DNA from 3 places in the Streptomyces sp. N35 genome. Region 1 is predicted to be linked to each of the others. Evidence: riboswitches for the same ligand, from Rfam matches in the RefSeq annotation. Region 1 holds a riboswitch; each other region holds the start of a gene.

Region 1 (7,148 bases):
GGGACACACGCGCGCTGAGCGCGACGGCCCGGGGGACATGCGAGTCCACCGGGCCGTACCGTCCGTTGCGATGCCGATCCGTTGGCTCAGCGCAGTTCGTACACCTCGGTCACCGTGACCCGGTCCTCGATCTCGCCGGGCGCGACCGGCACGCCTTCCTTGTCGAACTGCACCGCCGGAAGCGCCACCGGCCGCGGCATCCCGCTGTCGCCCTCGTTCACGGACACGAGACGCCCCAGCTTCATGCCGCTGAGCTCGGCGTACTGGGCGGCCTTGGCGTGTGCGTCCCTGTGCGCCGCCGTACGGGCCCGCTCGCGCAGCTTGCGGGTGTCGGCGACGTCGAAGGCCACCGAGTGGATCCGCCCCGCGTCGCCGGCGGCGTCCATGACCTTCTGCAGAACCGAGCCGGCCTTGTCGATGTCGCGGACGCGCACCGAGAAGACCTGTCCGGCCTGGTAGCCGGTGACCTTGCTGGCACCGTTCGGCTCGTGCTGGGTGACGGCCGAGACGTTGAGGCTCTCGGTGCGGACGTCCTTCTCCGCGATGCCCGCCTCGCGCACGGCGGCGAGCATCGCGTCGGCCGCCTTGTTCTGCGCGGCGAGCGCCTGCTGTGCGGTCTTCGCGGTGGTCTCGACGCCGATGTGCAGGATGGCGATGTCGGGCGCCGCCGTGGCCTGCCCGTCACCGGTCACGGTCACGAGGGCGGGCGCGGGGGCGGGAGCGCTGTGCGGTGCGGGGGCGGCCGGCTCCGCGGCGAGTGCGGGGACCGCGCCCGCCGTGAGCATGCCGCCCGCGAGGGCGGCTGCCGCCGCGGCGCGGGCGACGAGCGGGGACGGAGTGCGTACGGCCATGGGGTGAGGTCCTCCGGATCGGGGGTGCGGTGCGCCCGGGCGGGGCGGCCCGGGCGCGCGGACATCCCAGCACCGACAGCCCGCCGTGCCGGTACGCCACTCCCGGCGGAACCGCCCTGTCACCTCACCGGTCCAGCCGGCAAACACCCGCCCCGCACCCGCGAACGTCAAGCGGGGCCCCTCAAATTCACGCCATCGAGTGACAGCACTCCGGCGCACGACCCCGACTTCATGCACGGCGCTTAGATTCGGCGCCGGACACCCCGGCCCCCGGTGTCGCCCGAGCTGCGACAGCAGACGACCTGGGGGAAAGGTGTTTCCCGACGCTCAACAGTCCACGCCCCTGATGCGACGCGATGGCGAGCGGCTCACCGTGGAGCTGCACGGCGAGCTGGACGTGGCCATGGTCCTGGACATCGAGGACCCGCTGCTCCAGGAGCTTCGCCTGCCGACGGCCGAACTCGTCCTCGACATCCGCCTGTTGACCTTCGTCGACTGCAGCGGGATCGCCCTGATCGAACGGCTCCGGGCGCGCCTCGGCCTGACCGACGGCCGTATGGTCCTGATCTGCACGGACCCGTTCGTGCTGCGCATCCTCACGTACCTGGGCGTACCCGACTCCGTCCCGGTCCTCGCCAGCCCTCCGTACGACGCTTACCGGGCGCACCCGTCGGCCGACGGGGGGCCGCGGGGGGGGCGGCCGGCCGGGGGCCGCGGAGGGATCAGGGGAGCACAGGGGGGTCGGCCCGCAGGGGACCGCAAAGGGAGCAGCTGACCGCGAAGGGATCAGCCGACAGGCGCCTTCAAGGGCAGCAGATCCGGCCGCTTCGCCGACACATGGTCACCCGAGGACTCCCCCCTCAGCCGGCGCCCGATCCACGGCACCAGGTACTCCCGCGCCCACTGGATGTCGTCCCGGCGCACCGCGAGCGCGGTGCGCGGCGGCAGCTCGGGCCAGGCCTGGTCGGGGTCGGCGGGGATCTCCAGGCCGAGCACCTGGGCGGCCCGCAGCGCGACACGGGTGTGGCCCTCGGGCGACAGATGCAGCCGGTCGCCGTCCCAGGCGCGCCGGTCCTGCACCGAGCGCAGCGACCACAGATCGAGCACCGGGCACCCGTAGCGGTCGGCGATGGCCCGTACATGCGCGGTGTACGTGGCGATCTTTCCGCGCAGATGCCGGAGAACCGGCACGTCGCGGGTGTCGAAGCCGGTGGTCACGACGACCGTGCCGACGGCCGCCGTCAGATCGGCGACGGCCCGCTCGAAGCGTTCGGCGACATCGTCGGGGTCGGTGCCCGGGCGGATGATGTCGTTGCCGCCGGCGCAGAAGGAGACCAGTTCCGGCGCGAGCTCCTTGGCGCGCGGAACCTGGTCCTCGACGATCTGGTCGAGCAGCTTTCCGCGGACCGCCAGGTTGGCGTAGCGGAAGCTGTGCTCGGGGTGGCGGTCGGCGAGCAGCACGGCGAGCCGGTCCGCCCAGCCGACGAAGGCGCCATCGGGGCCAGGGTCTCCGACGCCTTCGGTGAAGCTGTCGCCGATGGCCACATAGGAGGCGAAAACCGCCGGGGTCACGGCGGTGAGGGCTGCGGGTGTCGTCGAATCGTCTGCCACGTCGGCATATTTTTCACCCCGGTACGTGACCTACGCCACCGTAGGTGCCTCTTGACGGCTGGTGAGATAGGACACTCGTAAAGTCTCGTCCAACCTGGAATACGCCTCAAAATCCCAAATGCCAGGTAGTCCGGGGCCCATGGGGCCCCGGCACCGGGCGGGGCCTCCGGGGGCCGGGGGGAGAGCGATACGCCGTACGAGCGCAGGTACGCGACGGGGTCCATGTCCGAGCCGTAGCCCGGGCCGGTGCGGACCTCGAAGTGCAGGTGCGGTCCGCTGGAGTTGCCGGTCGAGCCGACGAGGCCGATCTGCGTACCGCCCGCGACGCTCTGGCCGGTGGACACCGACAGCTGCGACATATGGGCGTACTGCGAGTAGCGGCCGTCGGCGTGCTGGATGACGACCTCGTTGCCGTACGAGCCGCTCCAGCCCGCGGAGACGACGGTGCCCTCGCCGATGGCCTTGACCGGGGTGCCCGAGGCGGCCGCGAAGTCGGTGCCGGTGTGGTAGCCGCTGGACCACATGGAGCCCGCGGTGCGGTACTGGGTGGAGACACCGGCGGCGACCGGGGCGGTGAAGCCGGAGGTGGTGGCGGCGGCCTGCTCGGCCTTGGGCGCGGGAGCCTCGGCGGCCGGTGCTTCGGCCGTCCCGGCAGTGCCGGCGTCGCTCCGCACGGAGGACTTCGAGGCGTCCGCCGGCGCCTCCTTCGCCGTGCCGGTGGCTCCGGCGGCGGCCTGTACCGCGGCTCCGATCTTGAGCTTCGCGCCGGGCACGATCAGGCGCGGGTCGTCGCCGATGACCTTCTTGTTCGCGGCGTACAGCGGCTTCCAGCCGCCCTCGATGCCGAGGTCGTCGGCTATCGCGGAGAGCGAGTCGCCGGTGACGACGGTGTAGGTCTTGTCGGCCGACTCGGCCTTCTTGACCGGCACGCTCTGCACCGGGGCACTGGCCACCGCCGCGGCCTGCGGCGTGGCGGCCTGGGCGCCGGTCGCACCGAGCAGCGGAAGGGCGAGGGCGGCGCCACCCGTGCCGGCGACGGCGAACGAGCGGGTGAGGCGGGCGGACTTGGGACGGCGGTGCTTACCCTTCGCGGGCATGGCGCATTCCTTCTCCGTCGCCTGCGAGGTGAGCTGTCGGGTTAGGACTGGAGATGTCCCGTCGCACCAGGCGACTTCACCCCAAGCCGCTCCGGTGGGACCGGAAACGGCGTCTTACCGTTGGGTCCCCCGCTCCTGCCGTGCACGGGTGTGGGGCGAATTCCGGTGGCGGCAGGATTGGGCGTCCACCGGGTTGTCGGTGACCGTAAGGGAGCGGTGAGGCGGAAAACAAACATCTCAATTCCCTTGGACCACACAGGAGCTGATCCATTCCGGGAATTACCGTCACCCTGCGTGGATAAACGATCTTTACCATCCGCATACCCAGCGGAATTCACCGACGGAGATCGCCACACACCGTCACGTATATGATCCCGCTCACGCCCGAAACGCCACCACCCTTTACTTCAGGGCCAGTTACCCCTTAGGTCCCGAATCGGGCATTAGGGGCGCACCCGACGGAACCGGTAGACACCGGCATCGAAGTCCCCTTTGAGGCCCGTGCGCAGTCCGTGGTGCAGCAGGACCGAGCCCCGGTACACCTCGTCCGTCCCGAGGAGTTCGTACGAGGCGTCGGCGGCGATCCCGTGCAGGCGCACCCGCGCCACGGGCTCTCCGTACCGCTGGGCCTGCAGCCACGCCAGGACGACGAGCTCGTCCCCGCGTACGTACTGCACCGCGCTCAGTCCGCCCCGCGGGGCGCGCAGCCGGTGCAGTTCGCCGAGCTGGACGGTGTCCCGGATCTCCTTGTAGAGCGAGACCCACGAGCGCGCCTCGTCGCGTTCCTGCCGTGTCCACTCGGCGAGGTCACCGCCGACTCCGAGCACCCCCGCCATCGCGCTCACGAAGCGGAAGCGCAGCGAGCTGACCCGTCCATTCAACTGCACGTTCGGGCTGTCGGTGACCCAGGCGGCCATGACCCGCGCCGGGTGGACGTGGGTGAATCCGTGCTGGATGTCGAGCCGGTCGAGGGGGTCGGTGTTGTCCGAGGTCCACACCTGGTCGGTGCGGCTCAGCACGCCCAGATCGATACGCCCGCCACCGCCCGAGCAGGATTCGAAGGCCACCCCGGGATGGGTCGCGCGCAGTCGGTCGAGCAGTCGGTAAAAGGCATGCACATGCTCATTCCAGAGCTTCTGCGGATAGGCCTCGCCCGGCCAGCCGGCATCGGTGAAACACCGGTTGAAGTCCCACTTCACATAGTCGATCGGCGCCGAGGAAAGCAGCGTGTGCAGCTGCTCCCACAGATACTCCTGGACGTCTTCGCGCGCCAGATTGAGCACCAGCTGGTTACGGAATTCGGTGCGTGTACGACCGGGATGGTGCTGCACCCAGTCGGGATGCGACCGGTACAGATCGCTGTCGGCGTTCACCATTTCCGGCTCGACCCAGATGCCGAACTGCATACCGAGTGCGTGCACTTCATCGGCCAGGGGCTTCAGACCGCCGGGGAAGCGATCCGGGTTGGGGGTCCAGTCGCCCAGCCCGGCCCGGTCGCTGACCCGCGCCCCGAACCAGGCGTCGTCCACGACGAACAGCTCCACGCCCATCTCGGCCGCGTGGCGGGCGAGTTCGAGCTGCTGCGGCGCGGAGATGTCGAAACCGGTCGCTTCCCAGGAGTTGAACAGCACGGGCCGCACCCGGTCCGCGTCAGGGATCACATGCTCCAGCTGATACGCGTGCCAGGCCCGGCTCACCCCGCCGAAGCCGCCGTCGCTCCAGAGCCCGGCGAACACCGGCGTACGCCAGGTGTGCCCGGGTTCGAGGAGCACCTGGCCCGAGTCGTCGTGTCCGGTGCCGCCGGTGAGCTGCACCAGGCCGCCGGGCAGCTTCTGCACGGCGATCCGCCAGGCGCCCGACCAGCCGAGCGCGCAGCTGTAGACCTCGCCGTGCTCCTCCCCCGCCCCGTCGGCGTCCAGCGCCACCCACGGCAGGTACTGATGCCCGGTATGCCCGCGCCGGCTGCCGATCACATGCTCCCCGTACGCGAGCGGCACCCGCTCGACCCGCGACTCGGCCGCCCAGCGGCCGTGCAGCTGGGTGAGCCGCCAGGCGTCGCGCTCGGGCAGCGTCCAGGCCGCCGAGTCGGCCCGCAGAATCTCGACCGCCGGCCCCTTGCCTTCATGAACGAGTTCGGCGTCGCGCTCGACGACATCGCCCCGCATCGCGTATCGCAGGGTGATGCGCAGCCCGTGCACGTCATCCGTGAAGCCGAGCTTCAGCACCCCGTCGTCCTGCGCGGCCTGCGCGAACCGCCATTCGGTGCCGCGTACTTGAGGAGTACGCACCGCCAGGGCGGGTCGCACGAACCGCGCCCCGCCCTCGACCGGGTACTCCTCGCGTCCGTCGAGCGGGGACTCGAACCCGCTTGCGGCAGGCTCGGGTTGGACCGCGAGCGCCTCGGCGTCGGCGAGGGCGATGCGTGGCCCCCAGTGCAGATGGAGCAGTTCGTCGCGCTCACTGAGCATCAGCGCATAGCTGCTCGTAGGGCCCGAGAGCAGCCAGATCCGTCCGTCTCCGCCGACCTCGATCATCGGGCCCCCACCATTCGTCACCACATTCCGACAGGTACGCGCAGGTGCGCACATCATCCGCGCTCGTCGCGCTCCGCCGCAATGGCCCGGCACCCGTCGTTCGCATGGAGTTCGCCCGTACCGACTGGCCAGAATGTGCGGGCGGGCGCAGATGATTGCCCCAGGAATCCATGTCGTATCGTCGAATGCGCGTGCACCTGTGCGCAGCCGTCGGCAGTCCTGCCGGCGACCACCGTGGGAGGAGCCCCCGTGACGCAGCAGATCCCGTCGACAGAGCCCGAACTCGCCGGGGTACGCAACTTCCGCGACGTGGGCGGACTGCCGACCACGGACGGCAGGCGGGTACGCCACGGTGTGCTGTTCCGCAGCGGTCATCTCGCCCATGCCACCGAGTCGGACGCCCAGTTCCTCGCCTCGCTCGGTCTGCACACGATCTTCGACTTCCGCAACGCGGCCGACCAGAGGCTCGAGGGCGCCGATGTCGAGGTGCCCGGGGTGCGCAATCTGAACCTGCCGCTGACGGACCCGGCGGACGGCGCCGAGTTCTGGCAGATGGTCCGCGACGGCCATGTCGACGAGCTCCGCAAGATCCTCGGCGACGGCAAGGCCGCGGCGCGGATGTCCACCACGTACCGCGTCATCGTCCGTGAGCGCACCGCCGATCACGCGCGAGTCCTCGCCGAGCTCGCCGAGGACAGCGTGCCGGCGCTGATGCACTGCGCCGCGGGCAAGGACCGCGCGGGCCTGTCGATCGCGGTGACGCTGCTCGCGATCGGCGTCGAGCGCGAGGCGATCATCACGGACTACCTGGAGTCCAACGCCAAGCACCGCCGCTACAAGGTGCGCCGCTCCAGCGACGCCCCCGAGGCCTGGTCGGCCGAGGTGATGGAGCTGCTCAGCCCGCTCTTCGACGCGCGCGCCGAATATCTGGAGGCGGCGTTCGACGAGATGGAGAAGCTCTGGGGCTCCGTCGAGCGCTATCTGGAGGAGGGCCTGGGTGCCACGGCCGAGGTCCGCGAGAAGCTGCGGTCGAAGCTGCTCGACTGATCTGCGGT
Region 2 (7,148 bases), on a different contig from region 1:
GCGAGCAGACGACCAGCGCGAGCAGTGCCGCGCGGCCGGTGAGCCGGGAGCGACGGGCCTGGCGGCGGGTCTGGGAACGGTAGACGCGGGCGGCGGTCTGTTCACCGAGCAGCCGGATCCGGGTGGTGGTGGAGAACCGGTCCCGGTCCCTCTTCGCTCCCATGCCCTCGCCTCCCCTTACACGCGTACGTCCCCGCACACGGTACGGGACCGGGTGCGGGGACGTACGTACGACTGGCTAGAGGCCTCGGCCATCAGCCACAAACGCCGTGATCAGCCCTTGAAGCGCGGGAAGGCGCTGCGGCCGGCGTACACCGCGGCGTCGTCGAGGATCTCCTCGATACGAAGGAGCTGGTTGTACTTGGCGACGCGCTCGGAGCGGGCCGGGGCACCGGTCTTGATCTGGCCGCAGTTGGTGGCGACGGCCAGGTCGGCGATGGTGACGTCCTCGGTCTCGCCGGAGCGGTGGGACATCATGCACTTGTAGCCGTTGGACTGCGCGAGCGAGACGGCCTCGAGGGTCTCGGTGAGCGAACCGATCTGGTTCACCTTGACCAGGAGGGCGTTCGCGGAGCCCTCCTCGATGCCGCGGGCCAGGCGCTCCGGGTTGGTGACGAAGAAGTCGTCGCCGACGATCTGGACCTTCTCGCCCAGCTTGTCGGTGAGGACCTTCCAGCCCGCCCAGTCGTCCTCGAACAGCGGGTCCTCGATGGAGACCATCGGGTACGCGGAGACGAGCTCCTCGTAGTACTCGGTCATCTCCGCGGCCGAGAGGGACTTGCCCTCGAACTCGTACTTGCCGTCCTTGTAGAACTCGGAGGCGGCGACGTCGAGCGCGAGCGCGATCTGCTGGCCGGGGATGTAACCGGCCTGCTTGATGGCCTCGACGATCAGGTCGAGGGCGGCGCGGTTGGAGTCCAGGTTCGGGGCGAAGCCGCCCTCGTCGCCGAGGCCGGTGGCCAGGCCCTTGCTCTTAAGGACGGACTTCAGCGTGTGGTAGACCTCGGTGCCCCAGCGAAGGGCCTCGGAGAAGGACTCCGCGCCGATCGGGGCGATCATGAACTCCTGGATGTCGACGTTGGAGTCGGCGTGGGAGCCACCGTTGAGGATGTTCATCATCGGAACGGGCAGCAGGTGCGCGTTCGGGCCGCCGAGGTAGCGGAACAGCGGAAGGTCGCTGGCCTCGGAGGCGGCGTGGGCGACGGCGAGCGAGACGCCGAGGATGGCGTTGGCGCCGAGGGAGCCCTTGTTGTCGGTGGCGTCCAGGTCGATCATGGCCTGGTCGATGAGGCGCTGCTCGGTGGCGTCGTAGCCGACGAGCTCCGGGCCGAGCTGCTCGATGACGGCCAGAACGGCCTTCTCGACACCCTTGCCCTGGTAGCGGTTGGCGTCTCCGTCACGGAGCTCCACAGCCTCGAACGCACCGGTGGAGGCACCGGACGGAACGGCAGCACGCCCGGTGCTGCCATCGTCGAGGCCAACCTCGACCTCGACCGTGGGGTTGCCTCGGGAGTCCAGGATTTCCCGGGCTACGACGACGTCGATGGACGGCACGAGCATCTCCTTCTGGGATGTGACGCTAGAAGTGCAGGGTCGCTTTGGCCTTGCGACAAGAGCCTAACCGGCTCTGAGGCTTCGGCCAGCCGACCGCCCGTCCCCTGGGACGAAAAGAGGCCCGAAGGCCCGTAATACGGGGCAGAAGGGCCTCTGACCGGACACCTTTATTACCGGCCGGTACGGAACGGGCCGGGCATATCGGGCAGGAGCGCAAGACCCCGGCCCGGCGGGGCGGGGGGGCCGGCGCGGGGGGGGGGGAGCGTGGGGGGAATCGCCGGGGGTGGCCGGCTCGGGTGGAGCCAGCGTGGCTCGGCTCAGGTGGAGCCGGCCTGGCTCAGCTCGGCTCAGCTCAGGTGGAGCTGCTGGCCCGGGAAGATGAAGTCCGCGTCGTCGACGATGTCGTCGTTCAGCTTGAAGAGCTTCTCCCAGCCGCCCTTGACGTCATGCGCCTCGGCGATCTTCGAGAGGGTGTCGCCGGACTTCACCTTGTACTCGCCGTCACCCTTCTCGACCTTCTTGCCGGTCGGGGTCTCGACGGTGCGCTGCGAGCGGTCGGCCTTCGGAGCGGACTCGCGCTGCGGCGCGGACTCCTGCTTCGGGGCCTGCTGCTGCGGAGCGGACTCCTGCGCGGCGCCGGCGCCGTTCGAGGCGTTGGACAGGCCCACGCCACAGCTCGGCCAGGCACCCTTGCCCTGGCCCGCGAGGACCTTCTCGCCGATGGCTATCTGCTGCGCCTTGGTGGCCTGGTCGGCGGTGGGCGCGTAGGCCGTGCCGCCGTAGCCGGACCAGGTGGAGGCCGAGAACTGCAGGCCGCCGTAGTAGCCGTTGCCGGTGTTGATCGACCAGTTGCCGCCCGACTCGCACTGGGCGACCTGGTCCCACTCGGAGGTGGTCGCGGCGGAGGCGGAGCCGGCGGTCATCAGCGGCGCGGCGATCGCGGTGCCGGCGACACCGGCCAGCGTGACGGCGCGGACGGCCTTCTCGCTCTTGGTCAGACGACGGTGCTTGCCAGTGCCCTTGCCCGAAAACAGCATGGAGTTTCCCCTCACCGACGCCTGCGAGGTGAGCTGTCGGGTTCGGGTGCAGTGAGTACCCGGTGTCCGAAATGAACGTGTATCCACGTATCGATATCGGACACTTCACCCCAAGCCGGGTTGGCGGTCTCTCAACCACCGCCCACGGCGCAAACCTTGGGTCCCCCGCTCCTGCCTACGGCGCATGACGCGACGACTGTTCCCGTACGTCCGCCGGCAGGATTCGGCGTGCGGTCGTCGGGGCTCACCAATGGCGAGCGGTCACGACCGTAAACGGGCAAACGCTCGAATTTCAAAGAGAATCGGGGGCGGTGAGACCCATCTCTCACTTCCCCCGAAGCTCCTTTATTACGGACATTCGCTGCCGAACTCGCCCATGTCCCTACCCCTGTTATCGCGTCAGTTCTGACCGAGCGCCAGGTCCTGGCCAGGCACGATGAGGTTCGGGTCGTCGCCGATGACCAGGCGGTTGCCGGCGTAAAGGGAAGTCCAGCCGCCCTCGACCTGCTGGTCGTCCGCGATGCCCCAAAGGCTGTCGCCGGGCCGCACGGTGTACGCGCCGTCCGCGGCGCCCGCGTCGCGCGCCTCGTCGTCACGCGAGGCATGCCGGCCGGAGGAGCCACGGTCGGCGTCGGCGGTGTCGTCGGGGGCGCGGTCGCCGCGGTGGCGGCCGGAGGAGTCGTCGGGCGAAGTGGCGGAATCGCCGCCGGAGTTGTCGGATTCGTCACTTCCGGCGGTGCCGCCGCCCTCCGTGCCGCCCGGAGTGGGCAGGTCGTCCGGAATGCCGGAATCGTCCGAGGGGGATGAGGGGGATACGGAGGAGCCGCCGAGGTTCCAGTCGCTCTCGCCGAACAGCGGGAGGTCACCGAGGCCGGGAGTGGCCGAGGCGGAAGGGTCACCAGTCGCCGAGGCGGAGGGGGCCGAGGGGTCCGAGGGGTCCGCAGTGGCCGAGGCGGAAGGGTCCGGCGATGCGGTCGATCCGTCCGCGTCCGACGTCGCGCCGCCGTCCGCCTTCTCGGACTTGTCCGTCTTGCCGGACTCGCCCTTGCCGTCCTGGGTCTTGTCCCGCTCGCTCTCCGGCGTGGCGCTCGGCGATGCCGTCACGAGCCCGGCGATCGGCGCGCACGTGGCCCAGGCCTGCGGGCCCTGCGCCGCGACGACCTTCTCGGCCACGGCTATCTGCTCGCCGCGGCTGGCCAGATCGGCGGTCGGCGCATAGTCGAGCCCGCCGAACTCCTCCCAGGTCGTTTGGTCGAACTGCAGCCCGCCGTAGTACCCGTTGCCGAAGTTCGCACTCCACACGCCGCCGCTCTCGCACTCGGCGAGGCGGTCCCAGCTGGAGCCGTCGGCCGCGCTCGCGCCCGTCGCGCCGAACAGCGGCAGGGCGAGCGCTGAGCCGGTGACGCCGGCTGCGACGACCAGGCCGGGGACCTGGCGGGGTCGACGGTGACGACCGTTCCCGGAAAGCATGTGAACGCCTTTCGCGTGACTGCACTGCTGAGGGACCACGGGGAACTCGGGCCCGTACATACGTCAGGTCCTGGGTCCCCAGTGGCAGCTGAGCTAAGCGGTGAACGTAGCCGCATTCGAACGTCAGTCACAAGTCGATGCAGCGCAGATCACGTGAAAGTCACAGTTTTGACGAGGCGTCAGTTACTGGACGTCGTCAGCGTGTTACGAGGCAGGGCGTTCTGGGGTGAACTCGACCGGTAGCGCCCGCAATCCGCGCATGATGAGCCCCCCACGCCACCGCAAATCGCCCTCTTCTCCCGCAAGCCGGAGATCCGGCAGACGCGTGAGCAAGGTGGCGAGCGCCGCCTGTCCTTCCAGTCGGGCGAGCGGCGCGCCGAGGCAGTAGTGGATGCCGTGCCCGTAGCCGAGGTGCTGGTTGTCGCGGCGGGAGAGGTCGAGGGTGTCCGGCTGCTCGAAGCGCTCGGGGTCCCGGTCGGCGGCGGCGAGGACGACGAGGACCGGGTCGCCGACGGCGATCCCCTGGCCGCCGATGGTCAGGTCCTGGGTGGCGAAACGCCAGGTCGCGAGCTCCACCGGCCCGTCGTAGCGCAGGAGTTCCTCGACTCCCGTCTCCAGGAGGCCCCGCTCCCCCACGGCCAGCGACTCCTGGAGGCGGGCGCGCTGTTCGGGGTGACGGAGGAGTTGATAGGTCCCGTTGCCGATCAGATTGACCGTGGTCTCGAAGCCGGCGAAGAGCAGGATGAAGGCCATCGCGGCCGCTTCGTTCTCGGTGAGGTGCTCGCCGTGGTCGCTCGCGCGGATGAGACCGGAGAGCAAGTCCTCGTCCGGCGCAGGGTGTTCGGGCAGTTCGGCGCGCTTGCGGTGGATCAGCTCGGCGAGATAGCCGCGCATCTTCTTGACGCTGCGCGCGACTCCTCCGCGCGGCCCGCCGCCATGACGGATCATCATGCCCGCCCAGTCACGGAAGTCGTCCTGGTCCTCGGCCGGTACGCCGAGCAGATCGCAGATCGCGTAGATGGGGAGCGGGAAGGCGAACTCGTGGATCAGATCCGCGCTCCCCTTCCGCGCGAAGGAGTCGATGAGCTGGTCGGTGAGCTCCTGCACCCGGGGCGCGAACGCGGCGACCCTGCGCGGCGTGAACGCCTTCGAGACCAGCCGCCTGAGCCGGGTGTGGTCCGGCGGGTCGATGTTGAGCAGATGGGTCATCAGGTCGGCCTTGCGTTCACCGGGGATGCCCGTCCTGCCCTTGGCCCGCTCGTCCCCGGCGTGGTGCACCGGATTCTTGCTGAGCCGCTGGTCGGCGAGCGCCTGCTTGGCGTCGGCGTACCGGGTGACCAGCCAGGCCTCGACCCCGCTGGGCAGCGTGGTGCGGTGCACCGGGGCGTGCTCGCGCAGCCAGGCGTAGGCGGGATACGGGTCGGTGGCGAACTCCCAGGTGAAGAGTTCAGGCGGAGTTGTTCCGGTCGGCGTGGGTCCGGTCGGGGCGGTGCTGGTCACCCCTCGACCGTATCCGCCTCTCCGCTCCCCTTCTCGCCGGCCTCCACGACCCTGATCGCGTCCCGGTACGCCCGCCCCGCCGCCCGCAGTGCGGCCTCCGGGTCGATTCCCTCGGATTCCGCGCGGACGGCCAGGGCGAGCAGTTCGTAGCCGAGGCCCGTGCCCTGGGGCAGCGGAACGTCGAGCCCTGCCGTACGGACCCGTGAGGCGAGCTTGGCGGCCAGGGCGAGGCCGGGCTGGCCGAGCGGGACGCCCTCGGTGACCGAGTCGCGCTGCTTCTCCTCGGCCTTGGTGCGCAGCCAGTGCGCCTTGACCTCTTCGGGGGTCTGCGCCGTGTCATCGCCGAAGACGTGGGGGTGGCGGTGGATCAGCTTGGTGACGATGGTGCCCGCGACATCGTCGATGTCGAAGGGCTCCTCTTCGTCCTCGGCGGCGATCCGGGCGTGGAAGACGACCTGGAGCAGGACGTCGCCGAGTTCTTCGCGCAGCTCCGTACGGTCGCCCTCCTCGATGGCCTCGACGAGTTCGTAGGCCTCCTCGATGCCGTATTTCGCCAGGCCCTTGTGGGTCTGCTGCGAGGACCAGGGGCACTCGCGGCGGATGCGGTCCATGACCTGGACGAGGTCGAGGAGGCGGGCGCCCGGCAGATCGTACGAGGCCGGGAGCAGCTCGAGGTCGGGCATCCGCACCCGGCCCGAACCCGCGAGCCGGGCCAGACCGTCGGTGAGCAGGGGGTCGCCCTCGCCGCTCGCGAGCACGATCACGGTGCGGTCGCCCGCGCAGGCGTCGATCAGTTCCTCGGCGGCGGGGGTGCGCTGCTCCACGGTGACGCCCGCCTCGCGCAGATACGGGAGTTGGGGGTGGGCCGGGTCGGCGCACAGGACGAGATCGGCGCTGTGCAGAGCCTGCCAGGCCGGCCAGGACAGGAGGCCGGGGGCCACGCGGTGGGTCGTGGTGAGCAGGACGATGCGGCCGGGGGCGTCGGGAGCGTTCACGTCGGCCAACGTACCCCGCGGCCGCGTCAGGGATTCACCCGTGCCCCGGGCTTTCGCCGGGCACGCACGCGTACCGCACCGTCACCTTCGCCGGACGCTCACGCGTACCGCACCGTCACCTTCTCGAAGCCGAGCGAGGTGAGCAGGCCCTCCAGCATCGCGGTGGTGTTGCGTTCCGCGCGGGCCGTCAGGCCGCTGTCCTTGGCCGCGGCGGAGATGTGCCGGACCGCGAGCTTGTTCACCGCCTGTTCGCCGGCCGGGTTGTCGGAGAACAGGTCACCGAGCCGGTCCAGAATTCCGCGCTGCTTGGAGACGGTGTAGGAGCGGTCGGGGTCGAGCGTGGCCTTGGCGAGCTTCGCGTGCGGCAGGACGAGGGTGGCCGCGGTGCGTTCCTTGTCGACGCGGACGTTGTCCTCCTTCAGGGCGCCCAGGTCGACATAGGCGCTGGCGGTGCCGGAGCCGACGAACAGGGTGCGGGTGCCGCGGATCGCGTCGGGCAGGAACTTGGCGTCCTTCTCCAGGTCGACGACGACCTGGTAGGAGCCGGCGGCGCCTTCGTAACGGCTCATGTCCCGCAGCGACTTCAGTACGG
Region 3 (7,148 bases), on a different contig from region 1:
GGGCCGCGACCCCGTGGACGTCCGCGCCGCCCGCGTCGTGCTGAAGCGCGAGCCGAGCAGCCCGCACGGCTTCGTCGTCGCCACCACCGTCCCGATCTACCTGTAGAGGCCTGAGCGAGCCATGCCCATGAAGCCCCTCGAATTCGACCGCCGCTACGGCGAGTTGGACCAGGTGATCAGCGCGTACCTCGGCATGCCCGCCGACGACGAGCCCGACAAGCCGAGCGAGGCCCTGCAGGCGTATCTCCGCCACACCTGGCACACCCGCCCGTGGGCCCTGGCCACGGCGGAGACCCAGCTCCGCGAGTACGCCCGCAACCCTCCGGGCCGCCTGCGCCTGAGCCTCGGCGAGTTCTACCCGGTCCCCGACGTGGGGCTGCCCGAATCGGCCGTCCAGGACTGGCTGTTCACGATCGCCGACCACATCAAGGCGAGCATCGAGGCGGGCGCGGTCCCGCCCCCGTCCGCCCCCCGCACCCACTGGGAGTGGCACGCCCGCTTCCCGGAACTCGGCCAGTTCCTCGGCGGCTGGTTCTCGCAGGACATGCCGGACGAGTTCACGGACCATGACGCTGCGGTACGAGACTACGTGGACGCGTCGGACCCCCAACTCGTGGCCCGTTTCACCGGCGAACTCCACGAACTGCTTGCCCTCCACCTCGACGAATCCGACTACGCCCTCGCCGTAGCGGAGCTGGGTATGGAGGTGGATCCGCCCCAGCCGTACGGTCCGGGCGGCTGGCTCGCATGGGTCGCGCAGCAACTCGGGGAGCCCCGGGCCGACTATGGTCCGCCGCTGCAGGGCGACTGAGTCGTGGTGGAACCGGACCGTGGTCCCACCCCGGCCCGGTGGGAGAGAGCCGTGCGCACAGTCCTCGGTGCCTGCGACGTCGTTGCTGTGGGCCCGCGACGGCGGGAGGACTGGGGGCAGGACGTGGCCGCCGTCATGGCCCGGGAGGTCGAGGACCCCCGCCGCTGGCCGGGGGTGGATCGCTGGCCGCCGGCGGCGCGGCCGAGCGGAGCCCGGCCGACCTATCCCTTCTTGCCGTACCGGGCCGACGAGCTGCGCCTGTACCTGCACCCCGTGGAGCCCGATCCCGCTGCGTGGCGGCTCGTCTCCCTGCTCGACGTGTGGTTCGAGGCCGGCCGCATCCCCGATATCGAGGTGCGCAAGGACGAGCTGCTGGGCGAGGCCCGTTGTGTGCTGGAGCGCTTCGGTTCCGATGCCGCGTTCTACACGAACTTCGACGATCATTACGTCGGCGTCGACCGCAACCCGATGAGTCCGCAGGGCTCCATCGACTGCCTCGGCGAACTCGACATCGACTGCGGGCTGGTGGCGGTGTCCGACGACGAGGTCGGTGTCTTCTGGTCGTTCACGGAGCTGTGAAGGCAGCGTTCCGTGTCACAGACCGAGTGGCTCTCTCGTCCCGTACGAGACAGCACCTCGCGAACGCAGGAGAGATCATGCACACCACCCTCTGGATCATCACCGCCCTCCTCGCCACCGCCTTCCTCTTGAGCGGCATCCTCAAAGTCGCTGTGTCCAAAGAGCGGATCGCCGCCTTCGGGTCCAGTGCCGAGTGGGTGCACGAGTTCAGTGCCGCGGGGGTCAAGGGCATCGGGGCGGTGGAGGTGCTGGCCGCGTTCGGGCTGGTGCTGCCCGCCGTCACCGGTATTGCGCCCGTGCTCGTGCCCCTCGCCGCCGTCGGGATCATGATGCTGATGACGGGGGCGGCCGTCGTGCGGGTCAGGCGCCGGGAGTTCAAGCTCGTGGTCGCCGACCTCGCGTACTTCGCCCTGGCCGCCGTTGTCGCCTGGGGGCGGTTCGGACCCGAGGCCTTCTGAAGGCAGCGAGAGCCGCACGTCCCGGCCCTCACGACACCCGCGTAGCCCCCGCGAACGGCATCGAGTCCACCGGAGCCAGCCGCACCGGCGCCGACGGATTCGGGGCGTGGATCATCTGTCCGTTCCCCACGTACAGCCCCACATGGCTGATGCCCGAGTAGAAGAACACCAGGTCGCCCGGGGCGAGTTCGGAGCGAGACACCCGCTGGCCCGCATTGATCTGCGTATAGGTCGTACGGGGCAGGGAGACGCCCGCCGAGCGGTACGCCGCCTGCGTCAGACCCGAGCAGTCGAAGGCGCCCGGGCCCGAGGCGCCCCACACGTAAGGGCTGCCCAGCGCGCCGTACGCGAAGGAAACAGCCTGTGCGGCACGGGCGTTGGGGGCCTTGAGCGAGCCGCGGGGCATCTCGCGCGACGCGCGGTCCCCGGATGCGCCGTCGGCGTAGGAGGCCTGCTGGGCGGGGGAGAGCGTGGCGAGCAGCTCACGGGCCTTGTCCAGCTTGCCGTTGATCTCGGCCTTGCGCTGCTTCAACGCCGCCTGGTGCTCCCGCAGTTCGTCGAGCCGCCGGGCCGCCTCGCTGCGCAGCTGCTCGATCTCGCGCAGATCGTCCCGTACGCCCTCGATGGCCGAAGCCTGCCGGCCGGCCGTCTGCGCGGCGAGCGAGGCGCTGTCGAGGAACTCCTGCGGATCGGACGCGAGGGCCAGCTGCATCGTCGGGTCGATCCCGCCGGAACGGTACTGCTCGGTCGCCGCATGACCCAGCGCCGTACGCGCCTCGTTCAGCTTGTCGCTCTTGCGGGCGGCCTCGTCCTGCAGCTCGTTGATCGCGCCGCGGGCCTTCTGGGCCTTCTCCCGCGCCCCGTTGTACTTCTCGGTGGCGACCTCCGCCTCGTGGTAGAGCTTGTCGACCTTCGCCTTCACCTGGGCCGGGGTGAGCCGGGGCTCCGCCTGTCCTGATCCCTCGAAGAGGGTCGTGGACGCGGCACCGGCCAGAGCCAGGGTCAGTGCGGTGCGTGCCGTATTGCCGGTGATCGAGCCGGTGAGCGAACGCGGTTTGGGCTTGCGATGCGCGGCCAACCTCAGACACTTCCTTACGCGTCCGGCGGTAGTGACCGACTGCCGTCCTGATCCTGTCTCGGGCGGCGGTGGGGAGCCGGTCACTGGGCAAGGACGCTAAACCTCTCCGTCACGGGGTGGTGACGGAAAGTGCGGAAGTGGTCTCGTGTGCCGGGATGCTGACCGCATATGACCGCGCTCGAGATGCTGCGTGCCAGAGGGACTCGGAGAGCTGACCGATACGCCCGAAGCGCCGGTTCACGAGCGGGTGATGTGCTACGGACCCGGACACAGGAGGCGTTCGGGCACCCTCTAGGCTCCGGGCCATGGACGTACTCATCAACGTGTTCGTCGCGCTGCACATCATCGGTATCGCCTCGCTGCTCGGCGGTTTCCTCACGCAGATGAAGGCGATGGGCGAGAACGCCGCGCGCTTCACCCCGGCGATGCTGCACGGCGCGCTCACCATGCTGGTCACGGGCGTGGCCCTGGTCGGCCTCAACCAGGCCGACGACCAGACCGTGAACAACATCAAGATCGGCGTGAAGCTCGCCGTCCTGATCGTGATCCTCGGTCTCGTCTACGTGAAGCGTGACGAGGAGAAGGTCGACAAGGGGATGTTCGCGGCGGTCGGTGCCCTGACCACCGCGAACATCTTCATCGCGACCCTGTGGACCTGATTCCCCGGGGCCTGGCTGCCCGGACCTGACTGCCCGGTCCTGACTGCCCGGACCTGATTCCCCGCTACGCCGGGCGTACGACGCTGTGGATCGGCATGTAGTAGATCGACTCGACCCGCACGTTGGCGCCCGGCTTCGGCGCGTGGATCATCTCGCCGTTGCCGATGTAGATGCCCACGTGGCTGATGTCGTCGTAGAAGAAGACCAGGTCACCGGGCTTGGCGTTGTCGACGCTCACGGTCGTGCCGGCCTTCACCTGGTCCCAGGTGGTGCGCGGCAGTGAGATCCCCGCCCGCGCCCACGCCTTCTGCGTGAGACCGGAGCAGTCGTACGAGTCGGGACCTGCCGCTCCCCATACGTACGGCTTGCCGATCTGGGACTGCGCGAACGCGATCACCTTCTCGGCCTTGGCCGCGTAGGCGTCACCGGAGTCGGAGGCGGGCGGATCGGCCGGCTCCTCGGCGGCCTCCTCCTGCGCGGCCTCTTCCTTGGCGGCCTGCTCGGCCGCCGCCTTGCGCTTGGCCTCTTCCTCCGCGGCCTGCTTACGGGCCAGCTCCTCGGCCTTGCGCTTGGCCTCGGCCTCCCGCTTGCGCTCCAGCTCGGCGAGGCGCGCCTTCTCCTCCGCCGTCAGCTTCGACAGCAGCTCACGCGCCTCGCCCAGCTTCTTCTGCACGTCCTGCTTGCTGGTCTTGAGGTCGCCCTCGGACTCGGAGAGCTGCGCGAGGGAGTCGGTGGCCTCGTCCCGCTTGTCGTTCGCCTGCGTCTGGAGCGACTTGAAGTCCTCGACGGCCTTCTGCTGCTGGCCGGAGAGCCGCCCCATCAGCTGGCGCTGCGCGAAGTAGTCGTCGGGGTTGTCCGACAGCAGAAGGACGGCGGTGTCGGACGAAGTGCCGTTGCGGTACTGCGCGGCCGCGATCTGGCCGAGCTCGCGCCGGGCATCGTTCACCTTCTCGGTGCGCTGGGCGACCTCGTCCTGGAGGTCGTTCAGCTTGTCGCGCTGCTGGTCGGACTTCTCCTTGGCCAGGTTGTACTTCTGGGTGGCGGAGCCGGCCTCGCGGTAGAGATCGTCGACTTTCTTCTGCACCTCCTCGAGGGAGGGCTTGTCGGGCTCGGCGGGCGCGGCGTTCGCGGTCTGCGCCAGCAGCGCCACGGAGGTCAGCGCGGCCGAGGTGATCCCGACGGCATGCGAGGTACGTATTCGACTGGTCCGCGGCTTGCGGTGCGACGCCAAGACCGGCGCTCCTTCCAGTTGGCGCCTACCGGGTTAGCTGTCGGGTTCGGGCGGTATGGAAGGTCTGCCCTACGGGACGTTGGGGGCGTCCCGATTCACCCCAGGTGTTGGGTGGGTCCCCGGCTCCGGATCGCCTTGACGACGCCCCGGACTCAGCGCAGGCCACGCGGTCCCGGCGATGGTCGCCGGCGGGGGTACGAGCGGCCCGGAAGCACGCTAGCCAACTCGTGTGGCTGCTGTGAAGGTTGATGTGCGATATGCCCGATACATTTTCGTGACCTTGGCGACTCGGCGCCGACGCCCCCGTCCCCTATGTCTTCGCTTGTCACCACAACAGGAGTTTTACCGAGGCGCCTTGACCTCCGACGCCTCCCCTCCCCGGCCCCTCCCCGGCCCCTCCCCGGCTCCTCCCCGACTCCTTCCCGCTCCTCCCCGGCTCCTCCAGCGATTCCTCCTGCAAACCCTCCGGTAATCTGACGCTTTCCCCACAAGGAGTTGCGTAAGTGGAGTTCCGGCTGCTCGGAGCGGTTTCCGTCGCCACCGAGACCGGTGAACTGCCACTCGGCCCCGCCAAGCGGCGCAGCCTGCTCGCCGCGCTGCTGCTGCGGCCCAACCACCCCGTTCCCGTGGACCAGTTGACGGCCGCGCTGTGGGACCACGAGCCGCCGACGCGGGCCCGGAGCGTGATCCAGGGCCATGTGTCGCGGCTGCGGGCCCTGTTCGCAGGGGTGGAAGCGGACGTGTACGGCGTCGAACTGCTCACCCAGGGCACGGCGTACGTGCTGCGCATGCCGGAGAGCCTCCTGGACGCCCACCGCTTCGAGGAACTGGTGGCGCTGGCCCGCGGTCAGCGGACGCCGGCCGACGCCGTCGCGATGTACCAGGAGGCCCTCTCGCTGTGGCAGGGTCCCGCCCTGACCGGAGCGCACCCGAGCCCGCCGCTGCAGGCCGCCGCGCACGCGCTGGAGGAACTGCGGCTCGCCACCGTGGAACTGCTGGCCGCCGAGTACACACGGCTCGGCGAGCACGCGCGGGCCGCGGCCGTACTGCGCGTGGAGGCGGACGTTCATCCGCTGCGCGAATCGCTGGCGGCCGCGCTGATGACGGCCCTGCAGCGGGCGGGCCGCCGTTCGGAAGCGCTGGACCGGTTCCACCGCACGCGGCGGCTGCTCGCCGATGAGCTGGGCGTAGATCCGGGGCACGAGCTGGCGGACGCGTATGCGGTGGCGCTGCGGGGGGAGGAGCTGGGCGGGGCGGGAGGTGCGCGCGGCGGCACGGGCATCGCGGCGGAACCCTCCTCGCCGTCGATGACACCCATGGCGCCCCTGCAACCGGAGCCGCACTCTCCCGAACTCCACTCTCCCGGACCGCTCGCTCCCGAGCCGCGCTCTCCCGGACCGCACGCTCCCGAGCCGTACTATCCCGGACCGCACGCTGCTGAGCCGCACGCTCCCGAGCCGCCGTCTCCCACCCCCCTCGCCGACACCATCGACCTCCTGCCCCGCATGCCGCGCGGCTTCCACGGCCGGGCCGCCGAACTCACCGCCCTGTCCCGCGCCGCCGCGGGGGAGGCCCCCGTGTGCCTGGTCACCGGGCCCGCGGGCGTGGGCAAGACGGCCCTCGTGGTGCACTGGGCGCACCGCAACCGCGCCGCGTTCCCCGGCGGACTGCTCTACGCCGACCTGCGCGGCTTCAGCGACACCGGCACCGTGCCCCGTATCGACGTGCTGCGTGAATTCCTGCTCGCGCTCGGGGTCGCGCCGCACCGGATCCCCGAGTCGGCCGAGGGCGCGTCCGCGCTGTTCCGTTCCCTTGCCGCCGACCGCCGGCTTCTCGTCGTACTGGACAACGCGCACGGTTCCGCCCAGGTCAGAGAGCTGCTGCCGGGCGGCACCGACTGCGTCACCGTCGTCACCAGCCGCTACCGGCTGCGCGGTCTGATCGCCTCCGACGCCGCCCGGCCCGTGCCCGTCGACGTCCTCGGCCCGGACGACGGCACCGCGCTGCTCGCCGCCGTGCTCGGCAAGGAGCGGGTCCTCGCGGAGGCGGTGGCCGCGCGCCGCCTCGCCGAACTCTGCGGCGGTCTGCCGCTCGCCCTGCGGGTCGCCGCCGCCCGCCTCGCGGACCAGCCGGACTGGTCGCTGAGCGAGATGAGCGCCGAACTGTCCGACGCCTCCCGCAGGTTGAGCCTCCTGGACGTGGAGGACACGGGCGTGCGCGCCGCCCTGCGGCTCACCGCGAGCCGGCTTCCCGCGGCCGCCGCGCACCACTTCGCCCACATCGGCAGGCACCCCGGCACCCATTTCGACCGCTACACCGCCGCCGCCCTCGC

The links. A riboswitch is a leader RNA that binds a small molecule or an ion and turns the genes downstream of it on or off. The one in region 1 is predicted to bind cyclic di-AMP.
Region 2: it holds a riboswitch for cyclic di-AMP, as region 1 does, so the genes downstream of both, JAO81_RS28185 (transglycosylase family protein) here and JAO81_RS02610 (peptidoglycan DD-metalloendopeptidase family protein) in region 1, are expected to answer to the same signal.
Region 3: it holds a riboswitch for cyclic di-AMP, as region 1 does, so the genes downstream of both, JAO81_RS27500 (C40 family peptidase) here and JAO81_RS02610 (peptidoglycan DD-metalloendopeptidase family protein) in region 1, are expected to answer to the same signal.

Annotation. Positions count from the first base shown of each region.
Region 1 is NZ_JAEIMH010000003.1:169,108-176,255, forward strand. It holds gene JAO81_RS02595 (SIMPL domain-containing protein) at 87-851, opposite strand; gene JAO81_RS02600 (STAS domain-containing protein) at 1,198-1,626, shown strand; gene JAO81_RS02605 (SGNH/GDSL hydrolase family protein) at 1,638-2,462, opposite strand; partial or broken gene JAO81_RS02610 (peptidoglycan DD-metalloendopeptidase family protein) at 2,645-3,559, opposite strand; cyclic di-AMP (ydaO/yuaA leader) riboswitch at 3,563-3,727, opposite strand; gene JAO81_RS02615 (alpha-galactosidase) at 4,003-6,093, opposite strand; gene JAO81_RS02620 (tyrosine-protein phosphatase) at 6,343-7,140, shown strand.
Region 2 is NZ_JAEIMH010000059.1:9,788-16,935, reverse strand. It holds gene JAO81_RS28195 (septum formation initiator family protein) at 1-163, opposite strand, end outside; gene eno (phosphopyruvate hydratase) at 274-1,560, opposite strand; gene JAO81_RS28185 (transglycosylase family protein) at 1,902-2,591, opposite strand; cyclic di-AMP (ydaO/yuaA leader) riboswitch at 2,595-2,784, opposite strand; gene JAO81_RS28180 (transglycosylase family protein) at 2,991-4,061, opposite strand; gene JAO81_RS28175 (cytochrome P450) at 4,266-5,561, opposite strand; gene JAO81_RS28170 (nucleoside triphosphate pyrophosphohydrolase) at 5,558-6,556, opposite strand; gene JAO81_RS28165 (DUF4230 domain-containing protein) at 6,655-7,148, opposite strand, start outside.
Region 3 is NZ_JAEIMH010000056.1:36,753-43,900, forward strand. It holds gene JAO81_RS27470 (RNase A-like domain-containing protein) at 1-106, shown strand, start outside; gene JAO81_RS27475 (contact-dependent growth inhibition system immunity protein) at 122-811, shown strand; gene JAO81_RS27480 (hypothetical protein) at 863-1,390, shown strand; gene JAO81_RS27485 (DoxX family protein) at 1,468-1,848, shown strand; gene JAO81_RS27490 (C40 family peptidase) at 1,877-2,926, opposite strand; gene JAO81_RS27495 (hypothetical protein) at 3,232-3,585, shown strand; gene JAO81_RS27500 (C40 family peptidase) at 3,650-4,816, opposite strand; cyclic di-AMP (ydaO/yuaA leader) riboswitch at 4,823-4,984, opposite strand; gene JAO81_RS27505 (AfsR/SARP family transcriptional regulator) at 5,320-7,148, shown strand, end outside.